Regions from separate parts of the Kitasatospora sp. NPDC056446 genome, predicted to be linked through region 1. Evidence: riboswitches for the same ligand, from Rfam matches in the RefSeq annotation. Region 1 holds a riboswitch; each other region holds the start of a gene.

Region 1 (7,288 bases):
GCCGCTCCCTCGGCCTGCTCGCGATACCCGCCCTCGCCCTCGCCACCCTGCTCCCGGCGGCGGCCACCGCCCACGCTGCCCCCGTTGCCGCGACCTCGTCCGCGACGGTCCGTCCTGACGCCGCCGCGGGCGGCTGGCTGGCCCGGCAGCTCGTCGAGGGTGACCACTTCGAGTCCGTCTTCAACGGGACCGCCTACCCCGACCAGGGCCTGACCATCGACGCCGTGCTGGCCTTCGCCGCCTCGCACGGCTCCGACCAGGCCGCCGCGAAGGCCACCGCCTGGCTGGCGAAGCCGGAGATCATCAGCGGCTACCTCGGCGACGGCACCAGCGAGGCCTACGCGGGCGCGACCGCCAAGCTGCTGCTGGCCGTCGAGGTCCGCGGCGGAGACCCGACGGCCTTCGGCGGCGTCGACCTGCCGGCCCGGCTGCGTTCGCTCCAGACCGCCGAGGGCCGGTTCTCGGACCGCTCGCAGTGGGGCGACTACAGCAACGCCTTCGGCCAGTCGCTGGCCCTGATCGCCCTGCACCGCACGCCCGGCGACGCCCCGGCGGCGGCCGTGGACTTCCTCGCGAACAGCCAGTGCGCGGACGGCGGCTTCCCGGTCGCCTTCGGCCAGGCCACCTGCGCCGGCGACGCGGACGCCACCGCGCTGGCCGTCCAGGCCCTCGCCGCCACCGGCCGCACCGCCAAGGCGAACAGCGGCCTGGGCTGGCTCGCCGCCCACCAGAACGCCGACGGCGGGTTCGCGGCCGCCGGGGCGACCGTCTCCAACGCCAACACCACGGGCCTGGCCACCCAGGCGCTGCTGGCCGGCGGGCGCTTCGGCGCCGGCCTCAAGGGGTGGGGCCGGCTGGTGAAGTTCCAGCAGGGCTGCGAGGCCGACCCCGCGGTGCGCGGCGCCGTCGCCTACGACGCCTCCGGCTTCAACGCGGGCAACGGCGCCCGGGCCACCGCGCAGGCCGTCCTCGGCCTCGCAGGCACCCCGCTGGCCACCCTCTCCGCCGCCGGGGCCCGCCCGGACGCGCCCACCCTGGCCTGCCCGGCCCCGGCTTCCCACTGACCCGCCGAAGCCCGACACCCAGAGGAGAGCTCCGATGACCGACACCCTCACTCCGGCGCGCCCGGTCCGCCGTACGCTCGGCTCGATCGCCGCGGCCGCCGCCCTCACCGCCGGTCTGCTCGGCGTCTCCGCCGTCCAGGCCCCGCAGGCTCAGGCCGCTGCCTGCAGCGGGACGACCGGCGTCACGGTCGTGGTCGACTTCACGGCCGTCGGCGGCGGTGTCCAGACCGGCTGTGCGCTCGGCGACCCGGCCAGTGGTCTGGCCGCGCTGACCGGCGCCGGGTTCTCGTACTCCTTCCACCCGCGCTTCCCGGGCTTCGTCTGCACCATCAACAGCCTGCCGACGACCTGCACCAACCCCACCGGCAGCGCCTACTGGTCGTACTGGCACGCCCAGCACGGCGGCTCCTGGTCGTACAGCACCCTGGGCGCGGGCAGCTACGACCCGGCCCCCGGCGACGTCGAGGGCTGGTCCTTCGGCGCCGGCGCGCAGCCGGGCATCACGGCCCCCTGAGCCCGGGCGCACGCGCGCCCCGGCCCCTCCGCGGACGGAGGGGCCGGGGCGTCGGCCACTGGTGGACCCGCCTCCGGCGGCGGTGGAGGCGGTGCCGTCGACGGCACGTGTGAACGGACCTACGCTGTGGTGAAAGCGATATGACGACTCGTTGACGATGGCTCCGAGCGCGTGGTGTGATGAACCGCTTTTCAATCCTCGGCAGTCAGGGGAAGCCGGTCCGATTCCGGCGCTGACCCGCAACCGTAGACCCGCCCCCAAGGGCTGGTGAGCCGGAATGCCTGCGCCGGGCCTTGTTCATGAGTACATGCGTCGTCGTGGACTACGACGCGGTCGCGACGGCCCCCTGCCGGGGGAGAGCCGTCGGCTGCGCCGTGGGACCCGACGACCGATCGGGGAGTCGCCGGTGAGGGTCAGCAGCAGTCCTACGCGTCGCGGAAGCAGAGAGCTGGGCTCGCTTCTGGTCACCACGGCCGTCGCGGTGGCCGCGGGAGGAACCGTCCTGCTGGGCCACCCCGGCTCAGCGGCAGCCGACCCGATCGGGCAGTGCCCGGCGACGACGGGCGCGATCGTCGCCGTCGACGCCGGCCACGGGGGCGGCGGGGGCGTCCGGGGCTGTGACGCCCACCCGACGCCGGGGATGAACCCGCCGCACAGCGCGATCGCCGTCCTCGCCCCGCGCACGGCCCCTGGCTACGAGGCGGCCGCCGAGAAGGGTGCCACCACACCGCCGACCACCACGCCTTCGACCATGCCCGCAGCCGCGCCCGCCGGGAGGAAGCCCGACGCCGTGAAGGGGAGCGCCTACCTCACCGACCCGTCCCGGCTGATCGGCGGTCACTACTACGAGGGGTTCCCGGCCTTCGCCGACTTCGGCCTGACCATCGACGGCGCCTACGCCCTGGCCGCGACCGGCACCGACGACGCCGCGCTGCGCCGGATCGTCGACTTCCTGGACCAGCAGGGCAAGGACGCGAGCGAGCGCACCGTCAACGACTGGACGGCCATCGGCGCCGAGTACGCCGGAGGCGGGTCCATCGGCAAGGAGGCGTTGCTGGCGGAGGTCGTGGGCCGCGACCCGCGCGCCTTCGGCGGCCACGACCTGATCGCCGCCCTCGCCGCGATGGTGTGCACCAAGGCCGACGCGAACACCGGCTGCGCTGCCCCCGGCAACTACGTCTACGCGACCTCGGTGTTCTCCCAGGCGCTCGCCGTCATGGCCCAGCTCCGGGCCGGCGACGCCGCCCACGCCGCCCCTGCGGTCGGCTACCTGAAGGGCCTGCAGCACGCGGACGGCTCCTGGCCGAGCCTGGTCCCCGCCACCGGCGACTCGGACGTGGACAGTACGGCGATGGCCGTCATGGCCCTGGCCCTGGTTCCGGGCGACGAGGCGGCGCAGGCGGTCGACAGGGGGGTCGCCTGGCTGGCCGCGCGGCAACTGCCCGACGGGGGCTTCCCCGGTGCGGCCGGTGACTCCACCAACTCGGCCGCGCTGGCCGTCCAGGGCATGACGACACGTCAGTCGCTCTACGGTGCGCAGATCGCCAAGGCGCTCGACTTCCTCGCCGGGCAGCAGAACGGCGACGGCGGGTTCAACGTCGCCTCCGGCGGCGGGCCCGGCTCGGACGTCCGCGCCTCCACACAGGTGCTGGGCGGTGCGACCGGGATCTCCTTCGGCACGCTGACCCGCACCCTCGGAGGTACGCCGACGCCGACTCCCACGGGGACGCCGACCGGCACGCCCACGGGGACGCCGACCGTTACTCCCACGGGGACGCCGACGGGCACCGCGACCGCGACCGGTACGCCGACCCCGACGGGCACCGGCACGCAGCCGGCGACGACGTCCCCTGCCTCCGTCGCGCCCGATCCCGGTGACGGCTCGACCACCGGGCCGTCCGGCGCCCCGCCCGTCGGTGACCCGCTCGTCGGTGACCCGCTCGTCGTTGGTGTTCCCGCCGGTGCCGGGCAGTCCGGGGCCGGGCGCTCCGGTGTCGGCGGCCTCGCGGCCACGGGGAGCGAGGCACTCGCACTGACGGGTGCCGCCGGCCTGCTGACCGCGCTCGGCGCCGCGGCCGTCCTGGCCGCCCGCCGTCGTACCGCCTCCGGCCCGGGGCGTCACCGGTGATCCGGCGCTTCGCCCGGCTGCTGGGCGCGGCCGCCACGACCCTGGCCGTCGCGTTCGGGGGTGTTGCCGTGGGCACCGCCCCGGCGTCCGCGGCCCCGCTGCCGATGGACCAGTGCACCACCACCTCCGGTGTCGTGCTCGCCGTGGACTTCGGAAAGTGGGGCGGCCCGCTGCTGCGCTCCTGCGGCACCACTCCCACCACCGGCTACACCCTGCTGAACCAGGGCGGCTGGAGGACCACCGGGACCGGGCACGACGGCCCGGCCTTCATCTGCCGGATCGGGTACAGCGGCTTCCAGGGCGGCAGGCAGTTTCCGACCCCGGACCAGGAGAAGTGCGTCCTGACGCCCCCGGCCACCGCCTACTGGTCGTACTGGCACGCCGATCCGGGCCAGAACACCTGGTCGTACAGCCAACTCGGCGCGATGCTCTACCAGCCGAAGCCGGGCAGCGTCGACCTGTGGATCTTCGGCGGCACCGACATCGAGGGCGCCGAGGGGCGTCCGGCCTTCTCGCCGGACAGTGTCCGGGCGCACGACCCCGGCCCCGGCGGGCAGCCGGCCGACCCGGGTCAGGGCACTGCGGGCGGCTCCGGCGGTGCCTCAGGCGGCTCCGGCAGCGGCTCCGGTGGCTCCACCGGCACGACCGGCACGACCGGCACGACCGGCACGACCGGCACGACCGGCGGCCCCGGGGCCGGACGAGCCCCGGCTCCCGCCAAGCCCCCGGCGGGCGGAGCCCGTCCGCCCGCGCCCGGCACGCCCCCCGGCACCGCCGTCACCCCCGAGGACGGCATCACCCCGCCGGGCGCGCCCGATCCGACGCCCGTGCCGGCCACACCGGTCCCGGTCGACACACCTCCCGCGACGCCCACGGACACGCCGAGCGACCAGCCGTCGGAGCAGCCCGCCGTGGCCGCGCCGACGCCCACCCCTGCCGTACCCGGCGCAGTGGTGAACGCCGACCCGGTGGCCGATGCCCCGCACGACTCCGGCTCGATGGTTCCCGCCGTGGTCGGGGTCGTCCTCGTCGTGGTGCTCGGGGTGGCCACCGTGGTCGCGGCGCGGCAGCGCCGCCGACGGGCCGAGTGATCGGGTGAGCACGCTCGACAAGGCCGTCGCCGGCTCCTCCCCGCGCTCCGTCCTCGGGCGGGCGGCGGCGAGCGGGCGCGCCCCGCGGAACCTGCACCCGCTGGCCTGGTGGGCCTGGGCGCTCGCCCTGGCGACGGCGGCCAGCCGCACCACCAACCCGCTGCTGCTCCTGCTCGTCCTCGGCGTGCTCGGCTTCGTGGTCACCGCCCGGCGCAGCGAGGCCCCGTGGGCGCGCGGCTTCACCTACTACCTGTGGCTGGCCCTGACGGTGGTGGCGATCCGGGTGGTCTTCCGGTGCGTCTTCGCCACCGGGACCACCCCGCACGACCATCTGCTCTTCTCGCTGCCGCACATCCCCACCCCGGCCTGGTACGCGGGCATCGAGATCGGGGGGCCGGTGTCGCTGGAGGCCACGCTCTCGGCGGCCTTCGACGGGCTGCGGCTGGCCTGTCTGATCTGCTGCATCGGCGCCGCCAACACGCTGGCCAACCCCAAGCGGGCCCTGCGCGTCCTGCCCGGGGCCCTGTACGAGCTGGGCGTCGCGGTGACGGTGTCGCTCAGTGTCGCGCCGCAGCTGGTGCAGAGCGTCCAACGCGTCGCCCGGGCCCGGCGGTTGCGTGCCGGGCGGCGCAAGGGCGTGCGCGCGCTGCGCGGCATCGTGGTGCCGGTCCTGGAGGACGCGCTGGAGCGCTCGCTGAGCCTGGCGGCCGCGATGGACTCGCGCGGCTACGGGCGTTCCGGCACCGCCTCGCGCCGCTCCCGGCGGCTCACCGGCGCCCTGATGCTGCTCGGCATGTGCGGCCTGTGTGCCGGGGTGTACGGGCTGCTGGACGGAACGGCTCCGGCCGCGCTCGGCGTGCCGGCCTTCGCGGCGGGTGCCGGGCTCTGTGTGGCGGGCCTGCTGCTCGGCGGGCGGCGGGTGCGGCGCACCACCTACCGGCCGGACCGGTGGCGGGCCGCCGAGTGGGCGGTCGCCGGGTGCGGAGTGGCCGCCGCCGTGCTGCTGTTCGCCACGGTCGGCTACGACGCCACCGACCTCAACCCCTCCCTCTACCCGCTGACCTGGCCGGCCCTGCCGCTCGTCCCGGTGCTCGCCCTGTTGTTGGCGGGCGCCGCCGGGATCGTCTCCCCGCCGCCGGGCCGAACGCCCGCGGCCTCCGCCGTCCCCCCGCCAGTACCGACCGTTCGCACACCGAGGTGACCACGTGATCCGATTCGACCAGGTCGGCGTGGTGTACGACGGCGCGACGACGCCCGTCCTGCGCGACGTCGACCTGCACATCCCGGAGGGCGAGCTCTGCCTGGTGGTCGGCCGTACCGGCGCCGGCAAGTCCACCCTGCTCGGCGCCGTCAACGGGCTGGTGCCGCACTTCACCGGCGGCACCCTGCGGGGCAGGGTCACCGTGGACGGCCGCGACACCGCCCACCACCCGCCGCGTGAACTCGCCGACGTGGTCGGCGTGGTCGGGCAGGACCCGCTGGCCGGCTTCACCACCGACACGGTCGAGGAGGAACTGGCCTACGTCATGGAGCAGTTGGCGATCCCGCCGGAGGTGATGCGCAAGCGGGTCGAGGAGACCCTGGACCTGCTCGGCCTGGCCGACCTGCGCCACCGGGCCCTGCACGAGCTCTCCGGCGGCCAGCAGCAGCGCGTCGCCATCGGCTCCGTCCTCACCGCGCACCCCCGCGTGCTGGTGCTGGACGAGCCGACCTCGGCGCTGGACCCGACCGCCGCCGAGGAGGTGCTCGCCGCGATCACCCGGCTCGTCCACGACCTCGGCGTCACCGTGCTGCTCGCCGAGCACCGGCTGGAGCGGGTCGTCCAGTACGCCGACCGGGTCGCCTACCTGCCCGGCGACGGGACGGTGGTGCACGGGCCGCCCGCCGAGGTCTTCCGGGACACCGCGATCGCGCCGCCCGTCGTCGACCTCGGCCGGCTGGCGGGCTGGCGGCCGCTGCCGCTGTCCGTCCGGGACGCCCGCCGGGCCGCCGCGCCGCTGCGCGAGCGGCTCACCGACGTGCCCGTTCCTCCGCCGCGCCGGGCAGCGGTGGCGGGGGAACGGGTGCTGGACGCCCGGGGGGTGGTCGTCCGGTACGGGCCGGTGGCCGCCGTCCGGGAGGTCGACCTGGCGCTGCGCGCGGGCGAGGTCACCGCGCTGACCGGCCGCAACGGCTCCGGCAAGTCCTCGCTGCTGTGGGCCCTCCAGGGATCCGGGCCGCGCCAGGGCGGCAGCGTGAAGGTCACCGGCACCGGGGGCGGGAAGGCCGAGGACCCCAAGCGCCTGCCCGCGGCCCGGGCCCGGCAGCTGGTCGGGCTCGTCCCGCAGACCCCCACCGACCTGCTGTACCTGGAAACGGTCGCCCAGGAACTCGCCCAGAGCGACCTCGAAGCGGACCGCGCGGGCGGGCCGACCGCACGGCGGATCCTCGACCGCCTGGCCCCCGGGATCCCGGACGGCACCCACCCCCGGGACCTCTCCGAGGGCCAGCG
Region 2 (7,288 bases), on a different contig from region 1:
GCCGGAGCCCCGCGGTGCTGACCAACTCGATCTGCCTGCCGGTCGCCTACTACATGGTCCAGAGCGGCGGCGCGATGATCGCCGTCGGCGCCGTGGTCGGCCTGCTCGGGCTGGTGGGCATCGGCGCGCTGCTGAGTCCGAGGACGACGGCGGCCCTGTACGCCCCGTCCGAGGACTGAGCACACAGGGCCGCCGGTGACCGGACGGCCGCCCGGCGGGAAACCGGGCGGCCGTCGGTCCTACTCCTCCACCAGGAGCTTCTCCCGCAGCTGGGCCAGTGTCCGGGCGAGCAGCCGGGACACGTGCATCTGGGAGATCCCCACCTCGGCGGCGATCTGCGACTGGGTCATGTTGCGGAAGAACCGCAGCACCAGGATCTTCTGCTCCCGGGGCGGCAGTTGGGCCAGCAGCGGCTTGAGCGACTCGCGGTACTCGACGCCCTCCAGCGCCTCGTCGGTGGCGCCCAGGGTGTCCGCGACGGCCGGCGACTCGTCGTCGCTGTCCGGCACGTCCAGGGACAGCGTGGAGTACGCGTTGGCGGACTCCAGGCCCTCCAGGACGTCCTCCTCGGAGATCCCCAGGTGCTCGGCCAGCTCGTGCACCGTGGGGGAGCGGCCGTGCCGCTGGGAGAGCTCGCTGGTCGCGGTGGTGAGCGACAGCCGCAGCTCCTGGAGCCGGCGCGGCACCCGGACCGCCCAGCCCTTGTCACGGAAGTGCCGCTTGATCTCCCCGACGATGGTCGGCGTCGCGTAGGTGGAGAACTCGACCCCGCGCTCGTGGTCGAAGCGGTCCACCGACTTGATCAGGCCGATGGTGGCGACCTGGGTGAGGTCGTCCAGCGGCTCGCCCCGGTTGCGGAAGCGCCGGGCCAGGTGCTCGACCAGCGGGATGTGCATCCGCACCAGCTGGTTGCGAAGCTCGACCCGCTCCGGGGAGCCCTCGGGCAGGGCGGACAGCCGGACGAACAGCGCCCGGGCGGCCTCCCGGTCCGGGGCGCCGCTGCGGTGCACGACCTGGGCGGGCACGGCGCCCTGGAGCTCCGGCTCGGCCGCCGCCGGTGCCTGGTCCGCCGCCGGTACCTGGTCCGCCGGTTCGGGCGCGGGTACGGAGTCGGGCGTCGGCTCGGACGTCGGCTCGGTGGGGTGGCTCATCCGGTGGGCGTCCTTCGGGTGCGCTTCGTCGTTGGCGGCGAGGCCGGGAACGCTCGCCTGGGTCGGTACGGCAGGTCCCGCCGTCGCGAGGCCGGTACGGTCCAGATCACTCACGGCCATTCCCCCGTTCCGTTCCGGGAGCACCGGGGCCGGTGGCCCCGGAATCGTGTCGTTGGTCGTACCGCGCGGGGCGGTACCGGGAGCCGTCCGCCGGGCCCCCGGGCGGGGGAGCGGCGGACGGCCCTTGCGCGGGTGCTGCTCGGTGCTGCTCGGTCTGCGCGCTGCGGCTCGGCGCCCGCTAGTGGGAGCCTGACCCGCCGCGCTTCTTGTGCAGGCTGATCGACACGGTCTTGTCCTCTCCGACCGTGGAGTCGACCTCGCCGGCCAGGGCGGAGAGCACCGTCCAGGCGAAGGTGTCCCGTTCGGGAGCCTTGCCGTCGGTGGTGGGAGCGGAGACTGTCACCTTCAACGAGTCGCCGACCAGCCGGAACTCGCAGGAGAGCACGGAGCCCGGCACCGCCTGCTGGAGCAGGATGGCGCAGGCCTCGTCGACCGCGATCCGCAGGTCTTCGATCTCGTCGAGGGTGAAGTCCAGCCGGGCCGCGAGCCCGGCCGTCGCTGTTCGGAGCACGGAGAGGTAGGCCCCCGCTGCGGGGAGCCGGACCTCCACGAAATCCTGAACACCGAGATCGCCGTCGATCTGGGACACCCTTGCCTCCTGGGTGACGCGCTGTGCTGTCTTGGTACCCCGCTTGTTACCCCGGTTGCCGCCTCGCGAAGAGGCGCCGGGGTCGCGGATCCGCCGTCGTTCTGCCGTCCGCGTCCCAGGTTCGGGAGTTACTGATGGTAAGGCATTGCGACGCAGGGTGGCAGACCCTTTTCCGGACCCGGTCGGTCCGTTCAGTGCCGGTCGGCGGCGGCGGCCGCCTCGGCGAGCGCCGAGTCGGTGAGCCGGTAGACCGTCCACTCGTCCATCGGCACCGCGCCGATCGACTTGTAGAAGTCGATCGAGGGCTTGTTCCAGTCCAGCACCGACCACTCGACCCGGGAGTAGCCGCGCTCGACGGCGATCCGGGCGAGCTCCAGCAGCAGGGCCTTGCCGTGGCCCCCGCCGCGCGCCTGCGGGCGGACGTACAGGTCCTCCAGGTAGATCCCGTGGGTGCCGCGCCAGGTCGAGAAGTTGCGGAACCAGAGCGCGAAGCCGACCGGTTCGCCGGTCGCGTCGTCCTCGGCGATCAGGCCGAACACGGCGGGCTCGGCGCCGAACAGGGCGTCGTGCAGCTGCTCCTCGGTGGCCACGGCCTCGTGCGCGGCCTTCTCGTACTCGGCCAGTTCGCGGATCATGGCGTGGACGACGGGGACGTCGGTGGCGACGGCGGTGCGGATCATGCCGCGAGCCTACTGCTCGGGCCGGGTCTCGTCCCAGGCCTGGACGGAGGTCTGGTCGACGATCCGCCCGTCCCGCAGGTCGGCCACGGAGGCGGACAGCACCCGGACGCCGTCCGGGTAGCGGCAGGACTCCAGGAAGGCGACGTGGTCGTCCTGGACGACCACCCGCTCCAGCCGGTGGGTCGTCTCGCGGCCGTAGGCCTCGCCCAGCATGGTGCCGATCTCCTCCCGGCCGCGCACCACCAGGGGGTGGCTGGGCTGGGTCTTGCGGTCGACCACGCGCAGTTCGGCGTCCTCCGCGTAGAGCGCCAGGAGGGCGTCGGCGTCGGCGTGCTCGATGCCCTCGCGCAGGGCGCGGGCGTCGAAGGCGGCGGTGGCTGCCGTGGTGGTCATGTCTCGCTCCTCCGGTCGGGGTTCCGTAGGCTCGTACGACGAGCCTACGCCCGGCGCCGTCGACCGGAGGAGGAGCGGGCACCGGGCCGGTCAGCGGGGCGGCACGGTGCGCAGGTAGTCGGCCAGGGCGACGATCGCGGCGGGGTTGCGCGGGCTCTCGACCAGGTCGGCGTAGTCCAGGACGAAGATCCGGTCGTTCCGGACCGCGGCGACGTTCGCCAGCGGCGGGAAGGACTTGAGGAACCTGCGCTTCTCCTCGGCGTCCGGCGTCGAGTAGTCGTTGATGACGATCACCTCGGGGTCGCGCTGCACCACGCTCTCCCAGCCGGCGGTGACCCAGCTGTCGGCGACGTCGCCCATGATGTTGGCCCCGCCGGCCTGGGCGATGATCCGGTCCGCGGCGGCGAACTTCCCGGCGGTGTACGGCTTGTCCTGCCCGCTGTCGTACAGGAAGACGGACGGGCGGTGCCCGGGCTGCGGGACGGCGGCGATCCGGGCCCTGGAGTCGGCGATCAGCCGGTCGGCGCGGTCCTTGACGTCGAAGATCTCGCCGAGGTTGGCGAGGTCGGTGTAGAGCGCGTCCAGCGGGTCCATCACGCCGCGCTCGGCGCCCTTGCCGCTGCGGCAGGACTCGCTCAGTACGTACGAGTCGATGCCGAGCGCCTTGAACGCCTGCGGGGTGACGCCGCCGCCCTCGTCGAAGCCGTAGTGCCAGCCGGCGAAGACCAGGTCGGCCCTGGCGTCGAGGGCGATCTCCTTGGTGAGCACCTTCTTGGAGAGCCAGGCGGTCTGCTGGTAGCCGTCCTTCCACGGCACCAGGTCGACCCGGCCCTTGTCGTCGGGCATGACGTAGCCGGCCATCCGGTCGGCGAGGCCGAGCGAGAGCATCAGCTCGGTGATGTTGACGTCGTTGGTGACCACCCGGGCGGGCTTGCGGGCGAAGGTCAGTTCGTCGCCGCAGTTCCGTACGGTCACCGGGTAGTGGGCGGAGACGGTGGCGTCCTCCCGCGGGGCGATCTCGGCGCCGCAGGCGGTGAGTCCGAGGACGAGCAGGGCGGCGGTGGCAACGGCCTTGGTGCGCACGGTGGTTCCTCTTCGGGACAGACGTGGGGACAAACGGGCGGCGGGCGGGCGGCGGACGGGCGGCGGACGTGGGGGCGGACGGGGCGGCGGGCGCCGGGCTCAGGCGCCGGGGGAGTCGAGGCGGTCGAAGAGCAGCTGGAGGGCCCCGGTCCCCGGGTGCCGCACCGGGGTGGCCCGGACGCCGAACACCTCGGCCAGCAGGTCGGGCCGGAGCACCTCGCCGGGCGGCCCGGAGGCGACGATCCGGCCGGCCCGCAGCACGTACAGCAGGTCGCAGTGGCCTGCCGCCAGGTTGAGGTCGTGCAGCGCGGTGAGCACCGTCGGGCCGGCCTCGCGGGCCAGCGCCAGCACCTCCAACTGGTGGGCGATGTCGAGGTGGTTGGTGGGTTCGTCCAGCACCAGCAGCCGCGGCTCCTGGACGAGGGCGCGGGCGAACAGCACCCGCTGCTTCTCGCCCCCGGACAGGCTCAGGAAGCCCCGTTCGGCGAGGTGCCCGGCCCGGACCTTGCGCAGCGCCTCGGCGCAGCGCCGCGCGTCCCCCTCGGCCGGGGCGCCGAAGCCCCGGCGGTGCGGCAGCCGGCCCATGGCGACCACCTCGGCCACCGTGAAGTCGAACTCGGCGGAGTGCTCCTGGGAGAGCGCGGCCACCCGCCGGGCGGTCTCGCGCGCGGTGAGCGCGCGCAGGTCGTCGCCGTCCAGCCGGACGGCCCCGCCGGTCGGCCGCAGCACCCGGTAGACGCAGCGCAGCAGGGTCGACTTGCCGCTGCCGTTCGGTCCGACCAGTCCGACCACCTGTCCGGCGGCGGCGTTCAGGCTCACCTCGTGGACCAGCCGGGCGCCGGCCAGTTCCACCGAGACGGCGTCGACGGCGAGGTCCTCGGCCTTCGCCGGGCCGGTCACCGGGGGCCTCCGAGGGCGTGGCCGCGGCGGCGCATCATCAGCAGGAAGGCGGGCACGCCGAGGACGGCGGTGAACACCCCGACGGGCAGCTCGGCGGGCGCCAGCAGGGTGCGGGAGGCGATGTCCACCCAGACCAGAAGCAGCGCCCCGGCGAGCGGCGCGACCAGCAGCACCCGGCGGTGCCCGGCGCCGACCAGCATCCGTGCCAGGTGCGGCACCAGCAGCCCGACGAAGCCGATCGCGCCGCTGACCGCGACGACCGTGCCGGTGACGGCGGCGGTCACCACGAACAGTTCGCGGCGCAGCCGGTCCGGGTCCACGCCGAGCGAGGCGGAGGTCTCGTCACCCATGGCGAGGGCGTCCAGCCGGCCGGCCGCGCAGGCCAGGTGGGCGAGTCCGGCCAGGACGGTGCAGGCCGCGATCGGCACCGAGCCCCAGGTGGCGCCGCCGAGGCTGCCGAGCAGCCACATCATGGCGCCCCGGGCGGCTTCGCCGCGGTCGGCGGCGAAGACCATCAGGGTGGTGACGGCGGAGAAGCCGTAGGAGAGGGCGGTGCCGGTGAGCACCAGCCGCAGCGGGGTGAGCCCGAACGCGGTGCGGGCGGCGAGGTAGACCAGCACCATGGCGAGCAGCGCGGAGCCGAACGCGGAGGCGGAGACCGCCCACACCCCGAGCGAGGCGAAGGCGCCGAACAGCATGACGGCGTTGGCCCCGACGGCGGCGCCGGAGGAGATGCCGAGGACGAAGGGGTCGGCGAGGGCGTTGCGCACCAGCGCCTGGACGGCGACCCCGGTGGCGGCGAGCCCGGCGCCGACCACGGCGGCCAGGACGGTGCGCGGCAGCCGGATCTCCCAGACGATCGCGTACGCGGCGGCTTCGTCCGCGTCCAGCCGACCGCCCGTCAGCCCGGCGGCCAGCAGCCGCAGGACGTGGGGGAGGCCGATCCCGGAGGAGCCGAACGCGACCCCGCAGACCAGGGAGGCCAGCAGGGCGGCGGCGAGGCCGAGGGCGAGCGGGAGAGCGGGTATTCGGCGGGCGGGCGGGCCGACCGCACGGTTCGCGGGTGCGCGGTTCACGGGTGCGCCTTGCCTCGGGCCGAGGGTGCGCCGGGGCGGCCGCCGGCCGCGGGCGTGCCGGAGCGCCGGTCCCCTCGCAGTCCGCGGCGAGTCGTCGGGATTCCGGCGGCCGAGGGCGATCGGGCTGGCGGGACCGTACGGGGACGGGCCTGCTCACCGTTGCGGGTCAGCGCCGGACTCTCACCGGACTTCCCCCTCGGACGCCCTGGCAGCATAACAGCCACTCAGGGCAGGCAACCCTTACCGGGGTCGGGTCGGGGTAGGGCGGGACGCGGACGCGGACGCACGACCGCCCCCGTCCGACGGGTGCGGACGGGGGCGGCCGGGTGGCGACGCGTCAGGCTCAGGCCTGCTTGGTCTCCCAGAAGATCTTGTCGACCTCGGCGATCAGGTCCAGCAGGGCCTGGCCGGTGGCGGGGTCGGTGGACGCCTTGGCGGCCGAGGCGGCCTTCAGGGTGTCGTTGATCAGCTGGTGCAGCTGCGGGTACTTCTCGAAGTGCGGGGCCTTGAAGTAGTCGCTCCACAGCACCGAGATGTGGTGCTTGACGGCCTCGGCGCGCTGCTCCTTGATGATGATGGCGCGGGCGCGGAAGTGCGCGTCCTCGTTGGCCTGGTACTTCTCCTGGGTGGCCTTGACGGACTCGGCTTCGAGCCGGGCCTGCGCCGGGTCGTACACGCCGCAGGGCAGGTCGCAGTGGGCGTGGGCGGTGGCGCGCGGTGCAAACAGGCGAGAGAACATGGGAGTCCTTCCTTGGATCGTCTTCCCGCGCCCGAGATTACCCTTCCGCCCCGGCGGTTTCGCGATCGGGCGGTGGGCGTAGGGCGAAAGGCGGAGCCGGAACCGGGGTGATCCGGGCATCGGGGAGGTGACGGTCCGTACGGCAGACTGGGGTCGGGCCGGTGCGGAGGAGGAGTCGTGGCGCGGAGCGCGGAACCGGGGGGCGCGGAACGGGCGGGCGGCGGTGTGCTGCCGTTCGGCACCGTGGACGTGGCGGGGCCGTCGATGGTGCCGACCCTGCGCGAGGGCGACCGGCTGCTGGTGCGGTACGGCGCGCCGATCCGGCCGGGTGCGGTGGTGCTCTTCCGGCACCCCTTCCAGCAGGATCTGCTGGTGGTGAAGCGGGCCGTCGAACGGCGGGCCGGGGGCTGGTGGCTGCTGTCGGACAACCGGCCGGTGGACAGCGACAGCCGCAGCTACGGCGCGGTCCCGGACGAGCTGGTGCTGGGCCGGGTGCTGCTGCGGCTGGGCCCCGGGCCGGCCTGGCTGGCGCCGGGCCGCCGGCTGGAGCGGCTGCT
Region 3 (7,288 bases), on a different contig from region 1:
CTCCACCAGGCCCACCAGGAGCGCCTGCCCCCAGGCCTTGGCGGCCTCGCCGACGGTCATGGCCAGGGCCCGGCCCGCCGCGCGGACCTCGTCCGGGAGCAGCTCGCCGCGCTTGTCGACCTCGTCCAGCTCCCCGGCCCAGCGGGCGATCCGGACGGCGTCCACCAGCATCCGACGGGCCAGCGGCGCCAGCTCGGCCGGAGCCGGGAAGCCCTCGGGCACCGGAACCCGGCCCCGCCCGGGCGCGGGGGCGGGCCCTCGTCGCCGGGGTACGCCGTTACGGGGGACACCCGCCCCGTTCGGCCTGCCGCCGGCTGGCCGCTGGGCCGTGCCGGGGAGACGGGTCACCGTCGCACCGGTACCGTTCGGAGGCGGGAGCGGGGCATCACGGTCGCGCGGGTTCCGAGACGTCACGTCGAGCAGTCTTCCCCTTGTACCGGCCTTCTGTCACATCCGGTTGTCCGTACGACCGGACAACCGGCGGCAGCACCTCCGCAAGATCGGGCAACAGCGGCAAACCGCCTGGCCGGAAACGCGTGGCCTGCTCATGCCAGGTGAGCCAGGACGGTTGCCGGAACCGTTCGGGCGGCTACGGAGCGTGATGACGGCGGGTCGCCACAGGGGCCACATTGTGCCCCTGACGGGCCGGTGGCCGCCCCGGACGGCATCGGCGCCGCCCGACGGCCGGACCGGCTGTCGAGCCCGAATCCGGACGGATGGCGGACAAGCCCGGCCGTTTCGGCCGCACGGGAAGTCGGCCGGGCCGACTTCCGGCGGCGCCGGGAGCCTCCGCAACGGCGCGGCCCGGCCCTCGCTCCCGGGGGCGCCCGTTCGACCGGCACCGCCCGGCGGGGCCCTCCCCCTCAGAGCAGCGGGGTGAGCCAGCGGCGGAGGAGCTCGGTGTAGTGGTCCGGGGCGGAGTTCCAGAGGGTGGCGTGGTCGGCGCCGGGGAACGGCCGCAGGCTCACCACGTCGGGGCGGGCGGCGGCGAGGCGTTCGGCACTGCCGAACGGCGAGACCCGGTCGGCCGGGCTGTGCAGCAGGAGGGTGGGGACGCGCAGGTCGGTGCCGTCGGCGATCCGGGAGAAGTCCGCGAGGTCGACGCCGGTGCGGCCCTCGGCGGCGAGCGCGCCGAGCCCGGCGGCGGCGCCCCGGAAGCCGAGGCGCTCGGCGTCGCGGCGGGCGGTGGCCGGCAGGTCGAGCACCGGCGAGTCGAGGACCAGGCCGCGGACGGCGTGCGACCAGGCGGTCCGGGCCGCCGTCTGCAGGACCGTGGTGGCACCGGTCGACCAGCCGTAGAGGATCACCCGGCCCGCGCCGTTGTCGAGCGCCAGCCGTACCGCCGCCTCCACATCGCGCCACTCCGTCTCGCCGAAGTGGCTGTACCCGTCCGGGGAGGCCGGGGCGCCCTCGTCGCCGCGGTAGGTGACGGCGAGCGCGGGCAGGCCCAGGCGGTGCAGGACGGGCAGGACCGGGAGGGTCTGCCCGCGGTCCGCCTCGGGGCCGTGCACCAGGATCACCCAGGTGCCGCGGTTGCCGTCGAGGTACCAGGCCGGAAGGGCACCGAGTTCGCCGTCCGCCGCGGTCTCGGTGAAGGCCAGGCCGAGCGCGGCGGTGGGGTCGCCCAGGTGGACCCGGGGAGTGAAGCGGACCTCGGTGCCCGCGGCGAGGGTGCCCCGGTCCGCGCGCACCAGCCGGCGGGTGACGCCCTGCTCGTCACTGTGCAGGACCTCCTCGACCACCGCGTGGCCGCCACCGTCCCACTCGACCGCCCAGCGGCCGGGGCGCAGGCTCTCCGGACCGCGGCTGAAGGTGATCCTGCCGGCGCCGAGGCTCCGGACGACGACCGGCCCGGACTCCTGGACGGCGGCGACCGGACGGACCATCCGCTCGGAGGCCCGGCGGCCGATCACCAGGACGGCGGCCCCGGCGCCGACGACGGCGGCCGCCACGGTGGCGGCGGTTCCCCAGCGCATAACGTTCCCCGCTCTGTTGCTCACTGTTGCTCACGGACCGGACGGTGTTCGTACACCAGTCCACCGGCGCCCCGTCCGACCGGCCACCGGACTGGGCCGTCCGGGTCACCGGGGGCGGGTCGGAGGCGTGGCTTGTGGGCGTGGGTCAGGGCGAGCGGGTCGTGGGGGGCGCGTCAGGACGAGCGGGTCGGAGGAGAGCGGGTCAGGCCGTCCCGCCGGTCGGCCCGGTGGTGAGGAGGTGCCAGAAGCGGGGGGTGAGGGAGTCGGCGGTCGGGGGCGGGGCGGCGCGGGTGGTGGCGCCCCAGTGGGTGGGGACGTGGTGCTCCTGGTGGAGGGCGGTGAGGGCGGCCGCGAGGGTGTCGGCGGGGGCCGGGACGAGACGGGCGAGGGCGCGCAGGTGCGGCTGCCAGCGGCCGGCGACGCACTGGCGCAGGAGGTGGTCCAGGGCCTCGCGGCGGCCGGTCGCCTCGACCAGCTCGGGCAGGCCCAGGCCGAGGGCCTCGGCGAGGGCCCGGGTCTGCTCCTCGTCGCCGTCCCAGTGGCCGGTCAGTTCGGCCTGCCGGTAGGCGTCAAGGGCGGTGCCGGTGCGGTCGGCGACGGCGGCCTGGCCGAGTTCGCGGGCGATCCGGTGGTCGCGCAGCCGGACCGGGCGGGTGTCCATCAGGACGACGGCGGGGCACCAGAGGGCCCGGGCGAGGGCGATGAACTCGGCCTCGTCGGGGCGCAGCTCGCCGTTCTCCCAGGCCAGGACGTGGACGGGCAGCAGCCGGACACCGTGCGCGGCCATGCCCTCGGCGACCTGCTCGGGGGTCAGCCCGAGGGCGGCCCGGTGGGCGCGGGCGGCCCCCGGCGAGAACGGCACCGGGGGTTGGGCGGCGGGGGGCTTTCTGCGGCGCATGCCACCGAACGGTAGGGGCGGAGCACGGCGCGGCCCCAGCGACCGAACGCACGAAGCGGCCCGGGCCGGGGTGGTGCCGCGCTGGGCGATCCCACAGCCCGTCAGCGGGTGTTCCGTGTGACCAACCCCTCCGTGACCTCGGTTGACTCCCGGTTCGGCCGCGTGATGGGATCCTGGGGCCAATCGGAGGCATGGAGAGGAAGCCGGTGCGAGTCCGGCGCGGTCCCGCCACTGTCACCGGGGAGCACGCTCGGAACTCCCTCCTTGCCCGCCAGCGCACAGGAGGGGCCCATCACGGCAGGCCGTCAGAAGCCGCCGGAAGGCTCCGGGGGTGCGTCCGACCCGGAAGCCAGGAGACTCTCGCCCCCGTTACGTCGAACCAGGGCGCGGACCCTGAGTGAGGACACCCACGCGATGCAGGCTGCCCCGCCCGGCCGGGCTCCGAGCTCTCCCACGACGGGTCGTCCTCCGACGGGCTGCCTTCCGCCGAGCGGCCTCCCGACGGGCCGCCTTCCACTGGTCTGCCTTCCGCTGAGCTGCCTTCCGCCGTGCGGCCGGTGACCGTGCGCCGGGCCGCGATACGCCCGGCGGCCCGCGCCGCCGCGTACGCGCTGGGCGCCGTGGCCGGCTACGCCGCCGACGCCCGCTTCGCCGACCCCCGCCGGGGCCATCCGGTCGCCCTCTTCGGTAGCGCGGCGACCCGGCTGGAGCGGCGGCTGTGGCGCGACGGCCGGGCCGCCGGGGCCGGGTACACCGCGCTGTGCGTGGGCGCGGTCGCGGCGGGCGCGCTCGCCCTGGACCGTACGGCGGGCCGGCGCCCGCTGGGCCGGGCGGCGCTGGCCGCGGCCGCGACCTGGACGGTGCTCGGCGGCACCTCGCTGACCCGGGAGGCCCGTACGATCGGCCGCTCGCTGGCCGACGGCGACCTGACGGCGGCCCGGGAACGGCTGCCGCACCTGTGCGGGCGGGACCCGAGCGCGCTGGACGGCCCGCAGATCGCCCGCGCGGTGGTCGAGTCGGTGGCCGAGAACACCGCCGACGCCGTGGTGAACGCGCTCACCTGGGGTGCCCTGGCGGGCACGCCCGGGCTGCTGGCGTTCCGCGCGGTGAACACCCTGGACGCCATGGTGGGCCACCGCTCGCCGCGCTACGCCCGGTTCGGCTGGGCCTCGGCCCGGCTGGACGACGTGGCGGGCTGGCCGGGCGCCCGGCTGACGGCGCTGCTGACGGTCGCCGCCGCCCCGCACCCCGGCACCGCCTGGCGGGTCTGGCGGCGCGACGGCTCCTCGCACCCGAGCCCCAACGCGGGCCAGGCGGAGTCCGCCTTCGCGGGCGCGGTGGGCGTCCGGCTGGGCGGGACGCTGCGCTACGGCGAGAGGGTCGAGCACCGGCCGGTACTGGGCGCGGAACTGCGGCCGGTGACGGTGGACGACATCGAACGGGCCTGCGCGCTCTCCCGGCGGGTGGGCGTGCTGGCGCTGGGTACGACGGTCGCGGGGCACGTCCTGCTGCGCGCGCTCCTGGGGAAGAGGGGAAGGGCATGACGAACGCGCTGCTGGTCGCGGGGACGACCTCGGACGCCGGAAAGAGCGTGGTGACAGCCGGCATCTGCCGCTGGCTGGCCCGCCAGGGCGTGCGGGTCGCGCCGTTCAAGGCACAGAACATGTCGCTGAACTCCTTCGTCACCGCCGACGGTGCCGAGATCGGCCGCGCCCAGGCGATGCAGGCGCAGGCCGCCCGGGTGGAGGCGGAGGCGGCGATGAACCCGGTGCTGCTCAAGCCCGGCGCGGACGGCCGCAGCCAGGTGGTGCTGCTGGGCCGGCCGGTCGCCGAGGTGGGCGCGCTGGACTACCGCGAGCGCAAGCCCGTCCTGCTGGAGCGCGCCCTGGAGTGCCTGGCCGACCTGCGCCGGCGCTACGACGTGGTCGTCTGCGAGGGCGCCGGCTCGCCGACCGAGATCAACCTGCGCGACCGCGACATCGCCAACATGGGCCTGGCCACGGCCGCCGCGCTGCCCGTGGTGGTGGTCGGGGACATCGACCGCGGCGGGGTGTTCGCGGCGATGTACGGGACGCTGGCCCTGCTGTCGGCGGAGGACCAGCGGCACGTGGCGGGCTGGTTCGTCAACAAGTTCCGCGGCGACGCGCGGCTGCTCGCGCCCGGGCTGGAGATGCTGCACGAGCTGACCGGCCGTCCGGTGCTCGGCACACTGCCGATGCTGCCCGGGCTGTGGCTGGACGCCGAGGACTCGCTGGACCTGTCGACGGTGGTGGACCGGGTCGACGGGCGCGGGCCGCTCGGGGCGGACGTCCTGCGGGTGGCCGTGGTGCGCTTCCCCCGGCTGTCCAACTTCACCGACCTGGACGCGCTGGCGCAGGAGCCGGGCGTGCTGGTGCGCTGGGCGACCCGGCCGGAGGAGCTGGCCGACGCCGACCTGGTGGTGCTGCCCGGGACCCGGGCCACCGTGGCGGACCTCGCCTGGCTGCGTGAGCGCGGCCTGGAGCCGGTGCTCAAGGCGCGGGCGGCGGCCGGCCTGCCGGTCCTCGGGGTGTGCGGCGGCTACCAGATGCTGGCGCGCTCGATCGAGGACGCGGTGGAGTCCAGGGCCGGCCTCGTGGACGGGCTCGGGCTGCTGCCGGCCGAGGTGCGGTTCGGCGTCGGCAAGGTGCTGGCACGGCCGGTCGGCGAGGCGTACGGGCACCGGGTCGAGGGCTACGAGATCCACCACGGGGTGGTGACGGTCGAGGGCGGTGAACCGTTCTTCTCCGACGGCGACGGGCAGGGCCTGGACGGCTGCCGGGTCGGCTCGGTCTGGGGCACCACCTGGCACGGCGCGCTGGAGAACGACGGCTTCCGCCGTGAACTCCTGCGCGAGGTCGCCGACTTGGCGGGCCGGGCGTTCGTCCCGGCGCCGGACACCTCGTTCGCCGAAGCGCGCGAGGCCCGGCTGGACCGGCTGGGCGACCTGATCGAGGAACACGCGGACACCGACGCGCTGTGGAAGCTGATCGAGGGCGGGGTGCCGGCGGCCGGATCGCTGCCGAACCTGCCGCCCGGGGCACCTGGGAGTGACGCATGAGTGACGTCCGCTATCCGTTCACCGCGATCGTCGGCATGGCCGACCTTCGGCTCGGGCTGCTGCTGAACGCGGTCTCCCCGGCCGTCGGCGGCGTGCTGGTCCGCGGTGAGAAGGGCACCGCCAAGTCGACCATGGTGCGCGCGCTGGCCGGGCTGCTGCCCTCCATCGCCGCCGTGGACGACTGCCGGTTCGCCTGCGACCCGGCCGCGCCGGACCCGCACTGCCCGGACGGGCCGCACGACGCCCCCGGGAGCCACGAACGGCCCTCCCAGCTGGTCGAGTTGCCGGTCGGCGTGGCCGAGGACCGGATCGTCGGCTCGCTCGACCTGGAGCGCGCGCTGGCCGAGGGCGTCAAGGCCTACGAACCCGGGCTGCTCGCCAAGGCGCACCGCGGCGTGCTCTACATCGACGAGGTCAACCTGCTCCAGGACCACGTGGTGGACCTGCTGCTGGACGCCGCCGCGATGGGCCGCTCGTACGTCGAGCGCGAAGGCGTGTCGGTGCGGCACGCGGCCCGGTTCCTGCTGGTCGGCACGATGAACCCGGAGGAGGGCGAGCTGCGTCCGCAGCTGCTCGACCGCTTCGGCCTGACCGTCGAGATCGCCGCCACCCGGGACCCGGCCGAGCGCGCCGAGGTCGTCCGGCGCCGGCTCGGCTACGACGCGGACCCGGCCGGCTTCGCCGCCCGGTTCGCCGAGGAGGAGCGGGAGCTCGCCGAACGCATCACCACCGCACGGGAGTTGCTGCCCAAGGTCGAACTGGCCGATGTGGCACTGCGTCAGATCACCGCCGTGTGCGCCGCGTTCGAGGTGGACGGGCTGCGCGCGGACATCGTGATGGCCCGCACCGCCGTCGCGCTCGCCGCCTGGGACGGGCGCACCGAGGTGCTGGAGGAGGACGTCCGCACGGCCGCCCGGCTGGCACTGCCGCACCGGCGGCGCCGCAACCCCTTCGACGCGCCGGGGCTGGACGAGGAGCAGCTGGACCGGACGCTGGAGGAGCACGCCCAGGAGGAGGACCCGGAGCCCGAGGGCGACGGCCCCGGGGACGGCGGGGACGACCCTGAGGGCGGGCCCGACGGCGGTTCCGACGGCGGCGACGGGCCGGACGGGGGCGGGCCGGACGGCGGCGGAGCCCCCGAGCCGTCCGACGGCGGCGCGCCGGAACCGGCCGCGACGCCCGGCGACGACCTGCCGGCGCAGCCGCCCGTACCGGCCCAACACCCCTCCCCCGCACGGGAGTCGTCGCCGGTCGCGGCCGGCGACCCGTACCGGACCAAGCTCTTCACCGTCCGGGGCACCGGCCGTGGCGCCCAGGGCCGCCGCTCCCCCGCCG

What was found. A riboswitch is a leader RNA that binds a small molecule or an ion and turns the genes downstream of it on or off. The one in region 1 is predicted to bind cobalamin.
Region 2: another riboswitch for cobalamin. It lies ahead of ACFQ6N_RS04800 (FecCD family ABC transporter permease); the one in region 1 lies ahead of ACFQ6N_RS14135 (prenyltransferase/squalene oxidase repeat-containing protein).
Region 3: another riboswitch for cobalamin. It lies ahead of ACFQ6N_RS31610 (cobalamin biosynthesis protein); the one in region 1 lies ahead of ACFQ6N_RS14135 (prenyltransferase/squalene oxidase repeat-containing protein).

The regions. Positions count from the first base shown of each region.
Region 1 covers NZ_JBHTRF010000018.1:91,983-99,270, reverse strand. Annotated here, with positions in the region: gene ACFQ6N_RS14145 (peptidase) at 1-1,064, shown strand, start outside; gene ACFQ6N_RS14140 (flagellar hook-length control protein FliK) at 1,099-1,578, shown strand; cobalamin riboswitch at 1,736-1,882, shown strand; gene ACFQ6N_RS14135 (prenyltransferase/squalene oxidase repeat-containing protein) at 2,060-3,706, shown strand; gene ACFQ6N_RS14130 (hypothetical protein) at 3,703-4,797, shown strand; gene ACFQ6N_RS14125 (CbiQ family ECF transporter T component) at 4,802-5,998, shown strand; gene ACFQ6N_RS14120 (ABC transporter ATP-binding protein) at 6,003-7,288, shown strand, end outside.
Region 2 covers NZ_JBHTRF010000005.1:803-8,090, reverse strand. Annotated here, with positions in the region: gene ACFQ6N_RS04835 (hypothetical protein) at 1-179, shown strand, start outside; gene ACFQ6N_RS04830 (SigB/SigF/SigG family RNA polymerase sigma factor) at 240-1,271, opposite strand; gene ACFQ6N_RS04825 (anti-sigma regulatory factor) at 1,450-1,860, opposite strand; gene ACFQ6N_RS04820 (GNAT family N-acetyltransferase) at 2,052-2,540, opposite strand; gene ACFQ6N_RS04815 (nuclear transport factor 2 family protein) at 2,550-2,933, opposite strand; gene ACFQ6N_RS04810 (ABC transporter substrate-binding protein) at 3,024-4,016, opposite strand; gene ACFQ6N_RS04805 (ABC transporter ATP-binding protein) at 4,116-4,916, opposite strand; gene ACFQ6N_RS04800 (FecCD family ABC transporter permease) at 4,913-5,992, opposite strand; cobalamin riboswitch at 6,085-6,229, opposite strand; gene sodN (superoxide dismutase, Ni) at 6,336-6,731, opposite strand; gene sodX (nickel-type superoxide dismutase maturation protease) at 6,996-7,288, shown strand, end outside.
Region 3 covers NZ_JBHTRF010000071.1:1,246-8,533, forward strand. Annotated here, with positions in the region: gene ACFQ6N_RS31595 (hypothetical protein) at 1-222, opposite strand, end outside; gene ACFQ6N_RS31600 (alpha/beta hydrolase family protein) at 864-1,976, opposite strand; gene ACFQ6N_RS31605 (helix-turn-helix domain-containing protein) at 2,179-2,874, opposite strand; cobalamin riboswitch at 3,070-3,234, shown strand; gene ACFQ6N_RS31610 (cobalamin biosynthesis protein) at 3,432-4,418, shown strand; gene ACFQ6N_RS31615 (cobyric acid synthase) at 4,415-5,953, shown strand; gene ACFQ6N_RS31620 (putative cobaltochelatase) at 5,950-7,288, shown strand, end outside.